DNA from 2 places in the Clostridium sp. CS1-1 genome. Region 2 is predicted to be linked to the other one. Evidence: a T-box and tRNA genes for the amino acid it is inferred to sense, from the RefSeq annotation. Region 2 holds a T-box; the other holds one or more tRNA genes.
The links. The T-box of region 2 lies ahead of proS (proline--tRNA ligase). A T-box ahead of a tRNA ligase gene usually reads a tRNA of that ligase, here a tRNA-Pro.
Positions count from the first base shown of each region.

Region 1: it has a tRNA-Pro gene. The T-box ahead of proS (proline--tRNA ligase) is inferred to sense a tRNA for this amino acid. The anticodon was not compared.

Region 1 is NZ_CM148680.1:2,196,562-2,207,149, forward strand. Features, by position in the region: tRNA gene AC0N0V_RS10300 (tRNA-Lys) at 1-47, opposite strand, end outside; tRNA gene AC0N0V_RS10305 (tRNA-Gln) at 51-125, opposite strand; tRNA gene AC0N0V_RS10310 (tRNA-Pro) at 136-211, opposite strand; tRNA gene AC0N0V_RS10315 (tRNA-Arg) at 217-293, opposite strand; gene AC0N0V_RS10320 (Ger(x)C family spore germination protein) at 603-1,709, opposite strand; gene AC0N0V_RS10325 (Ger(x)C family spore germination protein) at 1,766-2,884, opposite strand; gene AC0N0V_RS10330 (GerAB/ArcD/ProY family transporter) at 2,868-3,965, opposite strand; gene AC0N0V_RS10335 (GerAB/ArcD/ProY family transporter) at 4,034-5,110, opposite strand; gene AC0N0V_RS10340 (spore germination protein) at 5,103-6,596, opposite strand; tRNA gene AC0N0V_RS10345 (tRNA-Gly) at 6,843-6,916, opposite strand; tRNA gene AC0N0V_RS10350 (tRNA-Gly) at 6,985-7,059, opposite strand; tRNA gene AC0N0V_RS10355 (tRNA-Leu) at 7,110-7,193, opposite strand; tRNA gene AC0N0V_RS10360 (tRNA-Lys) at 7,202-7,277, opposite strand; tRNA gene AC0N0V_RS10365 (tRNA-Gln) at 7,281-7,355, opposite strand; tRNA gene AC0N0V_RS10370 (tRNA-Pro) at 7,366-7,441, opposite strand; gene AC0N0V_RS10375 (CPCC family cysteine-rich protein) at 8,022-8,297, opposite strand; gene AC0N0V_RS10380 (hypothetical protein) at 8,598-8,822, shown strand; gene AC0N0V_RS10385 (hypothetical protein) at 8,976-9,119, shown strand; gene AC0N0V_RS10390 (hypothetical protein) at 9,244-9,744, shown strand; gene AC0N0V_RS10395 (manganese efflux pump MntP) at 9,936-10,484, opposite strand.
Region 2 is NZ_CM148680.1:4,669,047-4,679,634, reverse strand. Features, by position in the region: gene pfkA (6-phosphofructokinase) at 1-221, shown strand, start outside; gene pyk (pyruvate kinase) at 268-2,022, shown strand; gene AC0N0V_RS22090 (DUF1540 domain-containing protein) at 2,310-2,675, shown strand; gene rlmD (23S rRNA (uracil(1939)-C(5))-methyltransferase RlmD) at 2,779-4,152, shown strand; T-box leader at 4,247-4,471, shown strand; gene proS (proline--tRNA ligase) at 4,556-5,992, shown strand; gene pepV (dipeptidase PepV) at 6,175-7,566, shown strand; gene ftsH (ATP-dependent zinc metalloprotease FtsH) at 7,745-9,613, shown strand; gene AC0N0V_RS22065 (HelD family protein) at 9,640-10,588, shown strand, end outside.

The sequences.
Region 1 (10,588 bases), 2.5 Mb from region 2:
ACACCATGATTAAAAGTCATGTGCTCTACCGACTGAGCTAGTGAACCAAATGGCTGGGATAGCAGGATTTGAACCTACGAATACCAGAGTCAAAGTCTGGTGCCTTACCGCTTGGCGATATCCCAATGTTTTTAGTGGTCGGGGTGACAGGGATTGAACCTGCGACCTCATGGTCCCAAACCACGCGCGCTCCCATCTGCGCCACACCCCGATACTTGGTGCGTCTTAAGGGATTCGAACCCCTGGCACACGCCTTAGAAGGGCGTTGCTCTATCCAACTGAGCTAAAGACGCATTTTCTGTACTCACTTCAGTTATCTTGTGAACACAATTATGAATTTTATACTATTTTTGATAGCTTGTCAACTATTATTATATAATTTTCAGCTCGTTTTATAGCATAATATGCAAATAGAATCATATTACGTATTATTTTCTAGTTTTTTCGCCGCATTTTAATATTTTTACACATATTTATGTTCTTTAAGTCTAAATCTATTTGATTTTAACTTAAAATGAAAATTAAAGCAGATTAAGTTTATCAATTCCCTTTAAATAGTTATGTCTACAAATATTATTTTAGAGATTAAAAACTAACCTGCTTTAATAGGATCCTCTTCCTTCATCATTTACGTTGACTTTTACATTTACATCTATATCAGATTCACTTATAATTTTATTCCAATCTACACCAGTCTTTCTTCCATACTTGGCTGCTGCTATTCTTCCTAAGCCTAAGATATCTGTTTTATATTCATATTTATACTTATTTATACATTTAGTACAAGACTTTTTCATATCTTCTTCCATATCTTGTATAAACTTTTTTAGCACTTTAGGATCTTTATCGAGATTTTCATATAATTCATTAGATGCTATACTTCCGTTTAATTCTAAATTAATCACAAATCTGTATCTATCACCAGATCTATAGCATTTAATTTTTCTTTTAGATTGTGCATAGTAATTGATATAATGCCTTGGATCTTTTTGTATAGTTACTACTCCTTTTCCTCCATTAAACTTTAAAAGATTAATTATTCTCGCTTCTTGTATATTGGTCTTTGCTATCATATTATCCCCTTTAAATATTGCTAGACCGGTGATTTCAGGTCCCTCTTCCTTTAGTTCAATGTAAGGAAGAACAGAGTTTCTTCCTTCCGCATCAACCCTAACGATTAAATCCATTATACTAAACTGCATAGAAAAAAAATTGTAATATGTTGAATTTTTTATCATTCCTTCAATGTATTCTGCAGAATTTGCATAACCTTCAATTTTATAATTTAATAAGTCTTCTGCTTTTCCATTAAATACTATCGAAGGGCTTCTATCATTAATTTGAGGATTATTAAGCAGTATATCTATAATATTACGAATACCATTTCGAGCAAATGTTTCACTTATTATATATATTCTTTCAACCCCGAATAAAAGTTTTTTATTAGATTTTGTCTGTCGATTTTCTCTGGTAGCTCCTATGGTATTGGCTTCACCACTCACTACTTTACTTGTGGTATTTTCAGAGGAGCCAAATTCATATGAAGACATACTAATATTGTAAGTCTCCTTACCTATTAGATCAAAGCCAATTCCAATGGGGATATCATAATTTTCTACAACCTCCCCCTTTGAACCTATAAAGCTATAAATAAAAATTATAATTAAAATTAATATAAAAACAGCTCTTTTTCTAAGGTATTTTTCCACTTTTACCACCTTTTCCATATAGGTTAAAGAATCTTTTAAAATGGCCTAATATTACTTTAATATTCTCCTCTTCCCTCGTCCCGTACAAAGGCCTTTACATTTACTTCTATAATTGAATCACATATAACTTTGTTCCAATCTGTACCGGTTTGTTTCCCATACGTACCAGCGGCAGTCCGCCCTAAATCTAAAATGTCTGTTTTATATTCACATTTAGCTTTGTTAATATATTCAGTACACATTTTCTTCACTGAATCTTCTACATCTTTTGTAAATTCTTTTAGCACTTTAGGGTCTTTGTTAAGGTTTTCATATAATTCGTTAGATATTACACTTCCACTCAACTCAAGATTTATTACAAATTTATATTTTTCATCTGCTTTAGTGCATTTGACTTTTCTTTTAGATTGTGCGTAATAGTTAGTATAGTGTTTGGGATCTCGTCCAATGGTTATTACGCCTTTTCCACCATTAAATTTTAAAAGGTTTATAATTCTCGCTTCTTCCATATCTGTCTTTCCTATCATTCTATCTCCCTTAAATATAGCAAGACCAGTGATTTGGGGTGATTTACCCCTTAGTTCAACATAAGGAAGTACTGAGTTCCTTCCTTCTGAATCTACTCTTACAATTAAATCTAACATACTAAATTCTGAAGAAAAAAAGTTATTATACTTCGAGTTTTTTACCATTCCCTCAATGTATTCCGCTGAATTTGCATAACCTTCAATTTTATAGTTCAATAGGTCCTCAGCTTTTCCCTTGAATACTACTACAGGGCTCATATCATTTGCTTGGGGATTATTAAGCAATATGTCTATAATACTATTTATACCAAATATAGCGTGTGCCTCACTTATTACATATAATTTTTCTAATCCTAATGAAAACCTTTTATTAGATTTTTTTTGACGGTCATCCCTAGTTTCTCCTATACTTCCAGCTTTACCAGTAAGTACTTTACTTTTTATATCACCAGATGGGGTAAATACATACATAGAAATAGGTATACTATATCTTATCTCGCTCTTAGTATTTTTCTCTAAATCGTATCCTATGCCTACAGGGATTTGCAGATTTTCTACAACCTCCCCCTTTGAACCAATAAAACTATAGGTAAAAATTATAATAAAAACTATTATGAAAACAAATCTACGGTTAAAGTTTTTCTTCACATTTATCACCTTTTTTCATGGTTATTAATAAAGCTACTATGGAAACGTATGTTATATTGTACAGAAAGTAAATTGGCATAATCTTCCCTAGAAAAGCTCTCCTCGTAGTTGGATTTCCATATATGGTAGATAGATAAAAAATTAATGGATACATTAAAATAACAAATGATTTTCTACTTGCAATTTTAGTGATCTCACTTAAACCAGAGGCAACTACATAATAACAGACCGATATACATCTAATCATTAAAATAGTATATAAGCTAATGAATATATATCTGAAACTGTTAATAATAGGTATAGTAATAGCTTCTGTTACTGTAATTACGGGCCATAAAAATTTAGGAATGATGTCAATTCCTAAATAGAATATACAAATAAAGGTAAACCATGTATAAATGCCTCCGGTAATAGCCACACTTGTTATTCCGCACTTCTTTAATTTTTTATTATCATTTAAAAATGGGTACAATAAAAATAAAATTTCTACACCGCTATAAACAAGTATTGTATCTTTTGTGCTCTTTATTATGTTTATAATGCCAGAACCAAATACAGGCATTATATTTAAAATACTTCCTTGTTTAAGTGCTGAAATGGGAACAAAAAATACTCCAATTGTTAAATAAAATACTACTTCGCATACTCTACCGAGAGTTTTAATTCCTTTGTAAGCAACAAAGGCTGGCAGCACTAGCAATGTTAATGCTATTTTATATTTTGTTAAAAATGTAGTTGTATATATTAAAAGTACGTTAGTTATTCCAGATGATTCTTCTGTTAGAATTAATAAAAAGAACATTATAAATATTAAGTTTAAAATAGTTCCTAAAAATCTCCCGTAATAAGTTTTACTTAACATCAATATATTTTGTTTAGGAAATTTCTTATACATATATTCTGCTAATAAAATCAAATATATAGGATATAACGAACCCAATATACAGGATACCCATCCATCCTGATTGGCACTTTTTACAACATCAGTTGGTAGAGTTAATGCTCCAATACCAATCATGATTCCAACCAAAGTAAAGGTTAGTTGGCTAGGAGTTAAATAGTTATCCTTATCTTTATCCATTTTTTCCTCCTGCATCTACACTTTAAATTGTCTTATACTACGAAGTAAACTACTGATTAGGCCCTTCATTACATTGACTGTTTTTTTCTAGATATTAATAAGGCTACTAAAGTTACATATATTAAGTTATATAGTATATATATTGGTATAACTTTACTTAAGAAAGCTCTCCTCATAACGGGATCTCCATACCTGACGGACAAATAAAAAGCTAATGGATAGATTAGTATAACAAGAGATTTTCTATTTGCAATTTTAGTTACTTGACTTAAGCCAAAGGTAAGTGCATAATAGTAGCTTGATAAAACTTTTAGCATTATTAGGGTCCATAGACTCATAAATATATACCTAAAGTTATTTATGATAGGAATGGTAATAGCTTCTGTTACTACAACTACTGGCCACAAAAATTTAGGAATAATATCAATTCCTAAATAGAATATAGTAACAAAGGTGAACCATGTATAAATCACACCAATAACAACTATACTTGTTATACCACATTTTTTGACTTTTTTGGCATCTTGAACAAAAGGATGCATTAAAAATATTATCTCCATACCACTGTATGCAATTGCTGTATCTTTCGCAGATTTTATTATATTTATAATACCTGGATCAAGAACAGGCGTTATATTAATTAAGCTTCCCTCTTTCAGGGCTGGAATAGGCATAAAAAAGGTTACAACAGTTAAATAGAATATTACTTCATTCATTCTTCCAATAGTTTTTATTCCTTTATAAGCAACAAAGGCTGGCGCTAATAATAATGTTATTATTATTTTATACCTGGTTAAAAAATAAGTCATATATATTAAAAGTACGTTAGTCATGCCTGAAGCTACTGCTGTTAATGTTAATAAAAAATAAAATATAAATATAATATTTAATATTGATCCGATAAATTTTCCAAAACACTTATTACTTAGTATCAAAATATTTTCATTAGAAGATTTTTTATGTAAGTATTGAGCTATGAATACCAAATATAAAGGATACATTAAACCCAATATGCAGGATATCCATCCGCTTTGTTTTGCGTATTTTATTACATCAAGAGGTAGTGATAATATTCCTACCCCCATCATACTTCCGATTAAGAGCAAAGTTAATTGGTTAGAAGTTAAATAACTTTTCTTAGCCATTTTTCTTCCACCTAGATTTATGTTTAAAACTTCCCTGTCTTATTGGATTATTGGTCGACATAGAAATAGGCCTTTTATCCATTTTCCATATAGGTGCTCTTATTAAAGTATCTTTCATATCACTTTTACTAAATGAAAAATAAGGAACTCCAAAACTATCTAAAGAACAAAGGTAGGCTATTATAAAGAATGACGATATAGCAACTCCTAGCATTCCTAACCAATTGGCAAGTATTATAGCAGGATAGTTTAACAACCTTATTGAAAGTGCCATTTCATAGTTAGGAATTAGAAAAGATGCCGCGGTCACAAGTCCAACTACAAGTAATGTAGTAGAACTCACCATTTTGGCTTTGAGTGCTGCATCACCTATAATGATACCACCAACGACGCTTATCGTCTGCCCTATTTTGCCTGGAATTCTAAGTCCTCCTTCTCTTAAAAATTCTATAACTAAATTCATAGATAACATAGACATAAACGGAGTTAAAACTATTCCCTTTCTTGACTCAATTATAGATTGAATAAATGTTGCTGGGATTAACTCTGAGTTAAATTTAATTATGGTAATATAAACACCTGGAAAAGTTAATATTATAGCCGCAGCTATATATCTTACAATTCTAGTAAAACTCGAAATCAAAGTTCTATTATAATAGTCCTCTACTGTATGAAAGAACTCTACAAATACAGTAGGTAAAGTTAAAGCGAATGGACTTCCTTCAGTTAATATGGCAATTTTTCCTTCCATTAAATTGGCCTGTACTCTATCTGGACGTTCTGTATAAAAAATCTGCGGAAAAATACTATAAGTGTGCTTTTCTAAACATTGTTCAATAATAGAATTTGATTCTACACTATCTATATCTAAAGATTCTATTCTTTCTCGTATACTATTTAATATATTTTTATCTACTATATCATCTATGTACATAATCACTAAATCAGTTTGTGATCTCCTGCCTACTGTGAAATTTTCTATTACGAGACTTTTATCCTTTATACGTTTTCTTAATAAACTTATATTTGTTTCCAAGCTTTCTATAAAGCCGTCTCTAGGACCTCTTGTTGATGATTCGTTTTCTGGATCCGTAACAGATCGATAAGCCCCCTTGGCTGTATCTACTATTATGAAATTGTAATAACCTTCAACTAGTATTGCAGTTTTCCCTCGTTTTATATTTTCTACAGCCTTGTTTATATCTGGTTCAACATTAGTACTACTAATGGTAATATATTTCTTGCATAAGTAGTCTCCAACATCTTCTATTCCACATAAGTCTTCCTCTACATGTAACATTAAAGAAGAAAGAATGTCTCTATCTATCATATCTGTATTAACTAATCCTCCAGTATAAACAATAGCAGCATTTATTTGAAAGTTCTTTCCTATTATGAAGTGTTTTATTGCTAGTTTACTTTTTATCCCTATTAAATCTTCAATATGTTTAATCATACATTGAATAGTACTATTTTCATTTGGCATATATATCACCCCATATAGGAATTTATTCCCCATATTTAAACGAAATATACGCTTTATCCTTAGGATAAAGCGTATAACGTAGAAATAAAGCTTTATGGAATTCTTTTAGATAAGATTAACATACATTTCAGGAAAGTATATTATTCTTTACCTATTCCTTCTCCAAATATAGTAGTTAAACAGTAGTTATATACATTTGACAAATAAAAAAACTTATAGCTAATTTTAGCTATAAGTTTTTTTATTTGGAGCGGGTGAAGGGAATCGAACCCTCGTAACTAGCTTGGAAGGCTAGCACTCTACCATTGAGTTACACCCGCATATTTAATATTTTTTGTACCACATTAACCATACTGAAATTGTTACGCTATTCCGTAATACATTTAATTGGAGCGGAAGATGGGATTCGAACCCACGACGTTCACCTTGGCAAGGTGACGCTCTACCACTGAGCCACTCCCGCTTATTTAATAAGTAGCTTAAAACTAAGAACATGTTTTAAAAAGAATTAATTGGTGCAGGTGAAGGGAGTCGAACCCCCATGCCTAAGGCGCTAGATCCTAAGTCTAGTGCGTCTGCCAATTCCGCCACACCTGCAAATTAATTGGTGGCTCACCGGGGAATCGAACCCCGGACACCATGATTAAAAGTCATGTGCTCTACCGACTGAGCTAGTGAACCAAATGGCTGGGATAGCAGGATTTGAACCTACGAATACCAGAGTCAAAGTCTGGTGCCTTACCGCTTGGCGATATCCCAATGTTTTTAGTGGTCGGGGTGACAGGGATTGAACCTGCGACCTCATGGTCCCAAACCACGCGCGCTCCCATCTGCGCCACACCCCGATATATAATGCATTTTCAAGAATTCTAAATCCTAGTATACAACTTAGAACATTATTGCTCTATTTAGTTGATTTAAAAACGCATTTCTTATGCTCACTTAGTTTATTTCGTGAGTACATTTATGAATTCTATACTATTTTAAAGAGCTTGTCAACTATTCTACATCTTTTTTCAGACTGATTTAGCCTATATTTTGCCATTATCTCATATTTATGTCTATTTTCTTTAGTTTTCTTTGTATTTTAACTTGATTTTAAAATTGCTATTAATTCTAAAGTATTAGGCTATATACTAGTGAATCCATAAATTTGACATGAATATCCTTAATACTTAGTATTAAGGATCAGACGTAAAAATGTATATGAATATCCTACATTGGTCTCTTATAATTCCTTTAAAAATGAAGCTATTAAAAATGTCTTGTAGATAAACAAGTATCTACAAGACATTTTATTCAATATAATAAGATTTACTACAAATCAGTTATATCGATAGTCAAATATTCCATACACTAATGGAGTTGCTGTGAAACTATATTCTAGTCAGGTTTTACCTAATTTGCTAACTTTAACTTATCAAATTAATTTTCAACTAAAGGTTTCCAATTTTCATCCCTTAAAAAGATATTATTTGGTTTTCTTACAAGCTTTACTAGCTTTCTTTGAGATGCACCAAATTCCGTAAAATTTTTCTGGGCTTGTCTAAGTGAAACTCCATTTATTCCTTCAGCATAATCAGGATTCTCAAACTGAGCCTTATCATCTTCCCAAAAACAAGTTGTACAAATTTCATGAGTACCGTATGGTTTCTCACTTAAAGTTTTATATCCACAACATGGACAAGTGTATCTAATCATTGTTAACCCCCTATTATTAATTATAGATTAATTATAGAAATTTTAAATTACTATGTACCTAAATACTTTTGCATCCTGTTTACAAGTAAATGTTTCATTTATCTTTCCATTGCAAGCTACATTTAAATTGTATCAATTATTTTAAAGTATATCCACATGATATTTATACCATCTTTGTACATTGATTAGCTATACGTTCAGATTTCACCTTAAGCAATGGAAACCGTCACCAAATTAGTAAATTTGGCATATTATATATTGACAAAAGCTAAATATATTGATCTAAAGTAATAGGAGGTAATGAAGAATTGTCTAATAAAAAATCAAATTCAAGATCAAGTAGAAGTGATAAATGTAAAGAAACTAATAAATCAGGTAGAAGAAATAAATCACACAGGTCTGATAGATGCGAAAAAAGTGACAGATCCGATAAATGCCATAGATCAAGTAAAAGATCTAGACATCATAATTCAAAAAGATGTAGTAGATTTGGATATACACCACAATCAGATATCACAGATGTAAATAGTAGGCATTGTATGTCAGAGAGATCTGATAGATGTTGCAAGAATAGAAGATCTGATAAATCCGATAGATCCGATAGATCCGATAGATCTGATAGATCTGATAGATCTGATAGATCTTGTAAGAATAGAAGATCAGATAGATCCGATAGATGTGATAGATCAGACAGATCTTGTAAGAATAGAAGATCAGATAGATCCGATAGATGTGATAGATCAGATAGATCTTGCAAGAATAGAAGAAATAAAAACAATCGCAAAGGTAATTGTAGAAGAGATTAAAACAGACAAGCATTAGTTACTTTAGAAAATTATTCTCACTTTGGCATAACTGTAAGATTATTAAATAGAAGGACGGACAAATATGTCTGTCCTTTAATACTATATAAGATATAGAGTTATCAAAGGGGGGTTTCTCCAAAGTGAATTTTTCAGAAACTGAAATGTTTGAAAAGATTTTTTTAATGAGTGGTAAAGAAATTAACAAAAATTTTCAATATCTAGGAGAAGGAGCTGGTAGAATCATCTATGCTATAGATAAGAATTATGTTATTAAGTTATCAAAATTTCATGGTGGATATAGACAATGTGAGACTGAAAGTTTTATTTATAGTAGTATAGATGAAAATTTAAAGAGATATTTATGTCCTGTAGTTTGGTATAAAGAAGATATGCTCATTATGAGAAGAGCTATTCCTTTAGCTAAAAAAAGAGAGGAAAAGCACAAAAATGTTTTTAAGCTCCTCGGAATTAGCAAAAATGACTCTCTTTATAAAAACGTAATAGAAATAGTTGACACTTATGATTTACTATATGGAGATGTAAAAAGTTTAAGTTCTTGGGGAATATTAGATAATCAAATACTTTTAATTGATTATGGATGCACAAATAATATTTATAAAAAATATTTTTCAAAAGATTAAATACAATTTTATTCACATTATTTAATAAAGTTATATTTAAGTAGAGTACAAAATCTAGCACCTTTTAATACTGATTTAAAAGACTCTTACCCTTCCGGAAAAGAATAATTTTAAATTTATAAATAATTAGTATAAGCAGTACCCTATAAAACTAAAACTTTATAGGGTACTTATATTAGTTTAATATTCTTCTATTCAAAAACACCTAATATACCTATTAAAATCATTAATAATCCAGCTACAATAGTGGCTTTTTTACCGGTTACAAACTTCGAGGAAAACTTTGTTCCATAATTCGCTAAAGAAAATATAAAAAAACTTACAATGAAATAAGGTACCGATACCCAAAACGCTTCATATCCTATTAAACCTGAGCTAACTGAACTACCTATGTCATCAAGTGCTAATATTATACCGATGTATATTGCTTCCTTATATTTAAGAACTCTTACGTGTTCTATATTACTACCTTCTTTCTCAAGATAAGCTCTATATATCATCCATAATCCCATAGATACTAAAAGTATCATGCTAAGGATTGAAGAAGTATCTTCACTTACATAATGAGATATTACACCTCCAGAATATGAAGCAATAAATGACACTAAAAAAGCTAAAAATGAAATTAGTATATTTTTTAACAAACTCACTCGTATTCCAGCAATACTATAGGCAACTCCTATACCGATATTATCTATACTATTAATTACTGCAATGAAAAACAAATAAATTAAATCCATAGCCTTACCCCCTTATTTTCTTAAGTAAGATAATTGAGTTCATTTAAGTTAAGTTTTAATTTAGGGTGATTGACAATAAGGATTAAATTTTATTCTATTATATG
Region 2 (10,588 bases):
TTGGACACATTCAAAGAGGTGGAAGTCCAACTTGTGCGGATAGAGTTTTAGCTTCAAGAATGGGATATAGAGCTGTTGAGTTGTTAGAAGAGGGTAAGTCTTCTAGAGTAGTTGGAATCAAAGAGGGAAAAATATTTGATATGGATATAGATGATGCACTAGCAGTTCCAAGACAATTTGATGAAAAGTTATATGAGATAGCTAACGCGTTATCATATTAATCAAAAATAAAATAAATTTTTATTTATGTTAAGGAGAGTAAGAGTTATGCAAAAGACTAAAATGATTTTTACAATTGGACCTGCGAGTGACACAGAAGAAGTTCTGTCAGGGCTTATTGAGGCTGGAATGAGTTGTTCAAGACATAATTTCTCTCATGGAGATCATGCAGAACATGGAGAAAGGATTAACTTAGTAAAAAGACTAAGAGAAAAATATAATAAACCAATTGGAATAATACTTGATACAAAAGGGCCTGAAATAAGAACAGGATATTTTCCGGAAAAAGTAGAATTAGTTGAAGGAACAAATTTTACTATAGTCTGCGGTGAAGACGTAGAAGGCGATGCTACAAAGTGTAATTTAAGTTATCGTGAACTTCATAAAGATGTTAAACCAGGAAACATGATATTAATGGCAGACGGATTAATTGGCCTTGAAGTTCAAGAAGTAGTAGGAACTGATGTACATTGTATCGTAAGAAATAGCGGTATGATAAGCACTAAGAAAAATGCAAACGTACCAAATGTAAAAACTAATCTACCATCTTTTACAGAAAAAGATGTTGAGGATTTGAAATTTGGTTGTGAAATAGGTGTTGATTATATAGCAGCATCCTTTATCAGAAAGGCTTCTGATGTCTTAGCTATCAGAAAGCTGTTAGAACAATTTGGTGGACATGATATACAAATAATCTCTAAAATAGAAAATCAAGAAGGCGTTGACAATATTGATGAGATCATTAAATTCTCAGATGGTATAATGGTTGCTAGGGGCGACATGGGTTCAGAAATTCCAATAGAGAGAGTCCCATCTGCTCAAAAAATGATAATTGAAAAGTGTAATAAAGCAGGTAAATTTGTTGTAACTGCTACACAAATGTTAGATTCAATGGAAAGGAATCCAAGACCAACAAGAGCAGAAGCTTCAGACGTAGCTAATGCCATAATGGACGGTACTGATGCACTAATGTTAAGTGGAGAGTCAGCAAATGGAAAGTGGCCTGTAGAAGCTGCTCAAACGATGTCGAGAATAGCTATTGAAGCGGAGTCTAGATTAAGATATGAAGAAATGCTAAATAAAAAGAGAGAAACTCATATTCAAAATGTACCAAATGCAATAAGTCTTGCTACATGCACAACTGCATCAGAGTTAAATGCATCAGCTATTATTACTGCTACTCAAAGCGGTCATACAGCAAGAATGGTTTCAAAATACAGACCTGCATGTCCGGTAATAGCCGTAACCTCAAATGAAAATGTTGCTAGAAAGTTAGCCCTAAACTGGGGTGTATTTCCAATAACTACAGATAAGGTTCAATCAACAGATGAATTGATAGAGAAATCTGTAGACATATCATTAAAAACTGGTTATGTAAAAAAGGGAGATCTTGTAGTGATAGCAGCTGGTATACCAGTAAGCTATTCAGGAACTACAAATATGCTAAAAGTTCATGTTGTTGGTGATATACTGGTTCAAGGTAGAGGAGCAGGCAATAAACCAGGATATGGTACTGTGAAAATAGTTAACAGTGTTAAAGAAGCTAATGATGTACTTGAAAAAGGTGACATATTAGTTGTTAAGAGTCTTGATAGAGAATATATATCTGTACTAGATAGAGTATCTGGTATTATTGCAGAACAAGGTGGATTGACCTCTCACCTTGCTATAGAATGTATAACTGAAGAAATTCCACTTATATGTAATGCTGGTGGAGCAACTGAAGTTCTAAAGACAGGTTCTTTTGTAACACTAGATGTTATAAGAGGGATAGTTTACAATGGTAGAACAAATATAATGTAACAAATAAAAACTGCTAGGTTCCACTAGCAGTTTTTATAATGCCTAGATCTAGGCACTATGTGTAGATTTTAAAATTACTTAGTAATATTTTTGATTTTTAGGGATATTAACCGCTTAAATAGTGTATAATAAGAAAATATGTGGTTAAAATAATAAGATGAGAAAATAAGGAGACAACTGATTCTATTTATTTTTAGCACCTTTCTTTTAAAGGTGCAATTTTTTTAAAGTATAAAATTCCTCAAAATAAGAAGACTATATCTATATAAAGAGTAGGAGGAATTTTTATGAGTGGAAAATTAAGATGTAGTGCTAAAAATTGTTATAATAATGTGAATGAGTTTTGCATAGCAAGTAGTATTCATGTTATGGGGTCAGATGCAAATACTAGTCCTGAAACAGATTGTGATACTTTCATAGAGAAAACAGATATAGATGCAAGATCTCATTTTACTAATAGAAACTTAGCTGGAGAGTTTAGACAGCTCTTTAGTGCAGATACTGTTGAGATAAGTCCAGAAATAACTTGTGAAGCCCAAAGTTGCGTATATAATGTAGATAGAATTTGTAGTGCTGATTTTGTACAAATAGAGGGACTAAATGCAAGGACTAGTGAGAGCACAGAATGTCAAACTTTTAAGGAAAATGGATAAAAGCGGATTATTCCGCTTATTTTTTATTAAATCCATTATATAGACAAACAACTAAGAAAAATGTAGAATATTGAAGAAGAAGTATAATAGAGTAGGTGAAGATATGAGTAGAAATATTCCGGTAGAAAAAAATAAGGAATATCTTGTAGAAATAATAAGTATGGGGTACGAGGGAGAAGGCGTTGGAAAAATAGAGGATTTTACAGTTTTTGTACCAGGTGCTTTATTGAGTGAAAAAGTAAAAGTAAAGATTGTAAAGGTTAGCAAAAATTTTGCTTTTGGTAAGTTACTTGAGATTGTTGAAGAATCAAATAATAGAAGTAAGCCAGTCTGTGGAATATATAAAAAATGTGGTGGATGTCAATTACAACATTTTAATTATGAAGCACAGTTGAAATTTAAGAAGCAAAGAGTAGAAGATTGTATAGAAAGAATAGGTAAACTCAAAGGGATAAATATACATGATACTATTGGGATGGATACTCCATATAGGTATAGAAACAAGGTACAGCTTCCTGTAGGTGAAAAAGATGGTGAAGTGCAAATCGGTTTTTATGCTGCAAGAAGTCATGAAATAATACATATGGATTCTTGTAGCATACAAGATGAGGTTGCGGACAAGGTAGTTAACTTAGTTAAACATTGGATTGAAAAATATAAAATAAACACTTATAATGAAGAGTCACATAGTGGAATATTAAGACATATTATGGTCAGAAGAGCCTTTAAAACAGATGAAGTTATGGTAGTTGTTGTTACAAGAACTAATAATATGCCATATAAAGATGAATTGGTAGATTTAATATCGAAAAGTATTAAAGGTATAAAGAGTATTATTCAAAATATAAATGATAAAAAGACTAATGTGGTTTTAGGACAACAAAATATAACTTTATGGGGAAGCAATACAATTAGTGATTATATTGGTGAATTCAAATTTAACATATCACCACTTTCATTTTTTCAAGTAAACCCTATACAAACAGAAGTCCTGTACAATAAAGCGTTGGATTATGCAAATTTAACTGGTAATGAAATAGTATTTGATGCTTATTGTGGTACAGGTACAATATCATTATTTTTGTCACAAAAGGCTAAAAAAGTATATGGTGTAGAGATAGTTCCTGATGCTATAGAAAATGCAAAAATAAATGCGAAGCAGAATGAAGTGAACAATGCAGAATTCATTGTGGGACAATCAGAAAAAGTTATTCCTGAACTTATAGAAAAAGGTATAACTGCAGATGTAGTTGTTGTTGATCCGCCTAGAAAAGGCTGTGAAAGAGTACTTTTGGAAGCAATGGCAGCTATGAAGCCTAAAAGAATTGTATATGTATCCTGTGATCCAGGAACATTAGCTAGAGACTTAGAAATACTAGATAAGTTAGGATATAAAACTTTAGAAATTCAACCAGTAGATATGTTTCCTCAGACTGCTCATATAGAGAATGTTGCACTAATTGTGAAATCTAATTAAATCTAATAAAAAATTAACCATTAGTATGTTAGAGTATTGACAATTGAGTTTTTATATTTTATTATATAAAATAAGTTTAAAAAGTTAAAATATTGTAAATACAAAGAAAAGGATTAGTAGAGATAGATATCTTTTTAAAGAGAAGGAATGTAAGGTGAGAGATTCCTATAAGATACATTTTGAACCTACCTTGGAGTTCTGTACTGAAGCAGTAGTAGGATACAGCGGTTGAATACCGTTAAAAATTCAAGAGTGAGTATATTTTATTTATAGATGTATTAAACAGGGTGGTACCGCCGATTTAGCCTCGGTCCCTTTTGGGATTAGGGGCTTTTTATATTATCTTAAATTACATACATTGTAAAATTTAATTAATTGTATAAAATAATAGGAGGCTTATAAAATGGAAAAAGAAAAGAAGTTAGTAGAGCAGATAACACCTATGGATCAAGATTTTGCACAGTGGTATACAGATATAGTTAAAAAGGCTGAACTTGCTGATTACTCAAGTGTTAAAGGATGTATGATCATTCGTCCAAATGGATATGCGATTTGGGAGAATATACAAAAGTATGTAGATACAAAGCTTAAAGAGTATGGTCATGAAAATGTTTATATGCCAATGTTTATACCAGAAAATCTATTACAAAAAGAAAAAGATCACGTTGAAGGATTTGCACCTGAAGTTGCATGGGTAACTCAGGGAGGCCATGATGAATTAGCTGAAAGATTAGTCGTTCGTCCAACATCAGAGACTTTATTCTGCGAACACTATGCAAAGATTGTACAGTCTTATAAGGATTTACCAAAGCTATATAACCAATGGTGTTCAGTTGTTAGATGGGAGAAGACAACTAGACCTTTCTTAAGAACAACTGAATTTTTATGGCAAGAAGGACACACAATACATGAGACAAAAGAGGAAGCAGAAGCTCATACACTTAAAATATTAAATATGTATGCTAGACTATGTGAAGATATGCTAGCAATGCCAGTAGTTCAAGGTAAAAAGACACAGAAGGAAAAGTTTGCTGGTGCAGTAGACACATACACAATTGAAAGTTTAATGCACGATGGAAAGGCATTACAAGCTGGTACTTCACACTATCTTGGTGAAAATTTCTCAACAGCATTCAATATTCAATTTTCAGATAGAGATGGAAAGTTAAAGTATCCTCACTATACTACTTGGGCAGTAACTACAAGACTAATTGGAGCAATAATAATGGTTCATGGCGATGACAGCGGTTTAAAATTGCCACCAAGAATTGCACCAACGCAAGTAGTAATTATTCCAGTTGCTCAGCATAAGCAAGGAGTACTTGAAAAGGCAGCAGAATTAAAAGCAAGATTAGCTAAGGTTGTAAGAGTGAAGCTTGATGATAGTGATAAGATGCCAGGTTGGAAATATAGTGAATATGAAATGAAGGGTATTCCACTAAGAATAGAAATTGGTCCAAAGGATATAGAAAAAAATCAGGCTGTCTTAGTAAGAAGAGACAATAGGGAAAAAACAATAGTTTCATTAGATGAGCTTGAAACAAAGGTTCAAGAAATGTTAGATATAATCCATAATTCAATGTTAGAAGTAGCTATAAAAGCTAGAGACGAAAAAACTTATGTAGCTACATCTATGGATGAATTCCAAAACACTATTGAAAGTAAACAAGGATTTATTAAAGCAATGTGGTGTGGAGATAAAGATTGTGAGGATAAGATTAGAGAAGTAACCGGTGCAACTTCTAGATGTATGCCATTTACTCAAGAAAGCGTATCTGATACTTGCGTATGCTGTGGAAAGAAAGCTGAAAGCCTTGTTTACTGGGGAAGATCATATTAGAATTTAAGATATAAAATTTTGACATTGACTTTAATAGTTAACAAGTAAGCGTGAAGAGTTAGGAGTTAAAAAGATTTTTTTCCTCGGGTATGAGAACAACCATTTAAAGTCTTTAACTCTTAACTCTTTACTAATATGTGGATAGCATTTTGTTTTTATGAAATATGTTAGGGGGTAATGTTTTGAAACTAAGTGAAAAAGTTGAGGAATTTAGAGAAAGTATTATAAATTCTACTCAAGAATTAGTGAAAATTAAAAGCGTTGAAGAGGAAGCAAAGGAAGGAAAGCCTTTTGGCGAAGGGGTAGCAAAGGCTTTAGATAAGGCTTTGTACATAGCATCTGAGCTTGGATTTAAGACAGTTAATATGAATGGGTATGTAGGCTATGCTGAGTATGGTGAAGGGGATGAATATGTTGCGGTGCTAGGTCATCTCGACGTAGTTCCAGAAGGAGATGGATGGATACATCCGGCATATGGGGCGGAAATCCATGATGATAAAATGTATGGTAGGGGAACTATGGATGATAAAGGACCAATGATTTCAGCACTTTATGGCCTTAAAGCTATTAAAGACTTAGCTCTACCACTTTCTAAAAGAGTTAGAGTAATATTTGGTACTGATGAAGAATCTGGTTCTGAAGATATTAAGTATTATTTAGAAAGAGAAAAAGCTCCTGTAGCGGGATTTACGCCAGATGCAGAATATCCAATAATTTATGCCGAAAAAGGATTGACTGTATTTGATATAGTAAAGAGCTTTGAAAACAGACAGCATGGTGATGTAACAGTAAAATATATAAAAGGTGGAACTAGAGCAAACGTAGTTCCTAATTTTTGCGAAGCTGCTATTACTGCAAGGAATGCTGATGAAATTAGCAACTTAATAAAGGAATTTATTATAGAAAATAATTTTGATGCTGAAATAGAAGTTAAGGATGACCTAATAGTAGTGAAGTCTTCAGGAATATCTGCACATGGAAGTGTGCCTGAACAAGGTAAGAATGCGATAATGCAGATGTTTAAAGTTTTAGAACAGTTACCATTAGGGGATAATGATATTGCCGACTTTATAAAATTCTTTAATAGATATGTTGGAATGGAAACTAACGGAGAATCTTTTGGAATTGGGCTCCAAGATGAAGCATCAGGAAAGCTAACCTTTAATGTTGGTACAGTAGATATGAATGAAAGTAAAGTAACAATGGCTCTTAATCTAAGATATCCTGTAACATTTAAGTATGAAGACATGATGAATCCTTTTAATGAAAGAATCGAAGGGACAGGAATAAGAGTAGAAAATATGGATCATGATGCTCCATTATATTTCCCTGCAGATCATTTCCTTATCAAAACATTACAAAAAGTATATGGTGAACAAACTGGAAAAGAGGCAAATCTTTTAGCTATAGGCGGAGGTACTTACGCAAAGGCAATGCCAAACATAGTTGCATTTGGGCCATTATTCCCAGGGGAACCAGACCCTATACACCAACCAAATGAGTATATAAAAGTAGAAGATTTAATACTTAATTCCAAAATATATGCTCAAGCTATATATGAACTAGCTAAATAACATATTAATATTAAGAATGAGAATAGATAGTGATTCTCATTCTTTATTTATTTTAGTTTTAGGAAACTTCAATAAATAAATTTAAATAATGAAAAATAATTTGTAAACACTATAGGTAAAATTATATTTATTGCTATAATATAGTTATAATTAAATAAGAGTTTACATGGAGGCTATTATGTTTAATAAGAACAAATTTGACAACAACAAATTTAAGTATGGGATATATTACGCTATCGCAGTAGCAGTTATAATCTTTATTCTAAATGATTATGTAGTTAACCTAAAAACTCAACATATAAAATATAGTGAGTTTATTAACTATGTAAATGAAAAGAGGATAGAAGAAGTACAAATATCTAAAGATAGGTTAATTATTATGCCTAAGGTTAAAGAAGGAGAAAAGAATAAAGTATTATATACTGAAAGAGTCGATGATCCAGAGTTAACCAAGAGGCTAGATGCTGCTAAAATTAAATATGGAGGAACACCACAAGAAAACAGTCCGCTAAGAAGCTTTTTTGTTAATTGGATTTTACCAATTTTAATCTTTATGTTTCTAGGAAGACTTCTGTTTGGGCGATTGGATAAAAAAATGGGTAGTGGAGTTATGTCCTTTGGAAAGAATACTGCCAAAATATATGCAGAAAATGAAACTGGAGTGAATTTTGATGACGTAGCAGGTCAAGAAGAAGCAAAGGAATCCCTAGTAGAAATAGTAGATTTCCTTCACAACCCTAAAAAGTACACAGATATAGGAGCAAAGCTACCAAAGGGTGCATTATTAGTTGGGCCTCCAGGGACTGGTAAGACATTGCTTGCAAAGGCAGTTGCAGGAGAAGCTAAGGTGCCATTTTTCTCTATATCTGGTTCAGCGTTTGTTGAAATGTTTGTAGGTATGGGAGCTTCTAGAGTAAGAGACTTATTTCAACAAGCACAGGATAAGGCACCCTGCATAGTATTTATTGATGAAATTGATGCTATTGGTAAGAGTAGAGAGGGAAATATTTCAGGAAATGATGAAAGGGAGCAGACATTAAACCAGCTACTTGCAGAGATGGATGGATTTGATTCATCGAAGGGAGTCGTAATCTTGGCAGCAACTAATAGGCCAGAAATACTGGATAAGGCACTATTAAGACCAGGTAGATTTGATAGAAGAGTAATAGTTGATAGGCCAGATTTAAGAGGTAGAGAAGAAATATTAAAGGTCCATTCAAAAGGAGTAAAAATATCATCTAGCGTAGATTTGAATGCTATTGCAAAAGCTACTCCAGGGGCTGTAGGAGCAGACTTAGCTAATATAATAAATGAGGCAGCATTAAGAGCGGTAAAAAACAATAGGAAAGAAGTTATACAAGAGGATTTAGAAGAAGCTGTAGAGGTTATAATTGCAGGTAAAGAGAAGAAGGATAGAATCCTGTCCGATAAGGAAAGGAGAGCTGTAGCCTTCCATGAAGTTGGGCATGCACTTGTGGCAGCTTTATTAAAGCATACAGATCCTGTTCATAAGATTACTATTGTTCCTAGGACGATGGGGGCATTAGGGTATACAATGCAATTACCAGCTGAAGAAAAATATCTTATAACAAAAGAAGAGATGATGGATCAAATATGTGTAATGATTGGAGGAAGAGCTGCAGAAGAAATAGAATTTAATACAATGTCTACTGGAGCTGCAAATGATATAGAAAGAGCAACTCAAACTGCAAGAAGTATGGTAACCATGTATGGAATGAGTGAAAGATTTGACATGATGGGATTAGAGTCTATACAAAATAGATATTTAGATGGTAGACCTGTTCAAAATTGTAGTGCTGAGACGTCTGCTATTATTGATGAGGAAACGTTAAAAATAATAAAAGAGGCTCATGAGAAGTCAAAAAAGCTGCTTCGTGATAACAGAGAGTTATTAACTAAAATATCTAATAGACTTATAGAAAAAGAAACGCTTATGGGCGAAGAATTTATGTCTATGGTAAAAGATAATGATAACAACGAAACTTTAGAAGATAGGTCTTTAGAAAGTAATTCTGATATTCAATAATAAACCTTAGAATGGAGATTCAAGTTATGGAAAATCAAGAGTTAGAGAAGGAATTAAAAAGAGAAATAGAACTTAATTTAGAAAAAGAGAGATTAGAATTTGTATTTGAAGAGATAAAGAATCAAACTTTAAACTTTATAGATAAAAGAAAACAGGTTTCCGAGAATATAGTAAAGCTAAGGAAAACTAACCTCGAAGAGTATAGAGATGATGAAGATAGGGTAATAGAATATTTCAATCATGAAGCATATGCTAAAGAGGAGTATTATAGAATTATTGATAGAAAGCTAAGAGAACTTACTATACTTGCAAATTCTCCATACTTTGGAAAGGTAAGTTTTGAAGATAAGTTTGGAAATGAATCTATATATATAGGTAGATTTGGGTTAACTAAGGAAAACGACTATGAATCTATAGTAGTCGACTGGAGATCTCCTATATCAGCATTATTTTATACGGGAAAGCTTGGAGAAACAAGTTATAAGGCACCAATGGGAGAAGTACCAGCAGAAGTTTTGTTAAAAAGACAATTTATTATAAGAAAAGGTGCTTTACTTGGAATGTTTGATTCTTCTATAGATGTAAAAGATGAAATACTACAAATGGTTTTAAGCAAGAATGCTGGAGACAAACTAAAAGATATAGTAATGACTATTCAAGCTGAACAAGATAATATAATTAGACAACCTAGAACCGGAATAACAGTGGTAAACGGGGTAGCTGGTAGTGGTAAGACAACTATAGCACTTCATAGGGTTGCTTATCTTTTATATAATTATAGAGATGTACTTCAAGATAAAGTTTTAATTTTAGGACCTAATAGCATATTTATGGATTATATATCTATGGTTTTACCTAGTCTTGGAGAAGTGGGTGTAAAGCAAACGACATTTGGAGACTTTGCATTGGAACTACTAGACTTAGATAGAGTGATGAGTTTTAAGGACTATATGGAGCAAGTATTGGGAAATAGTA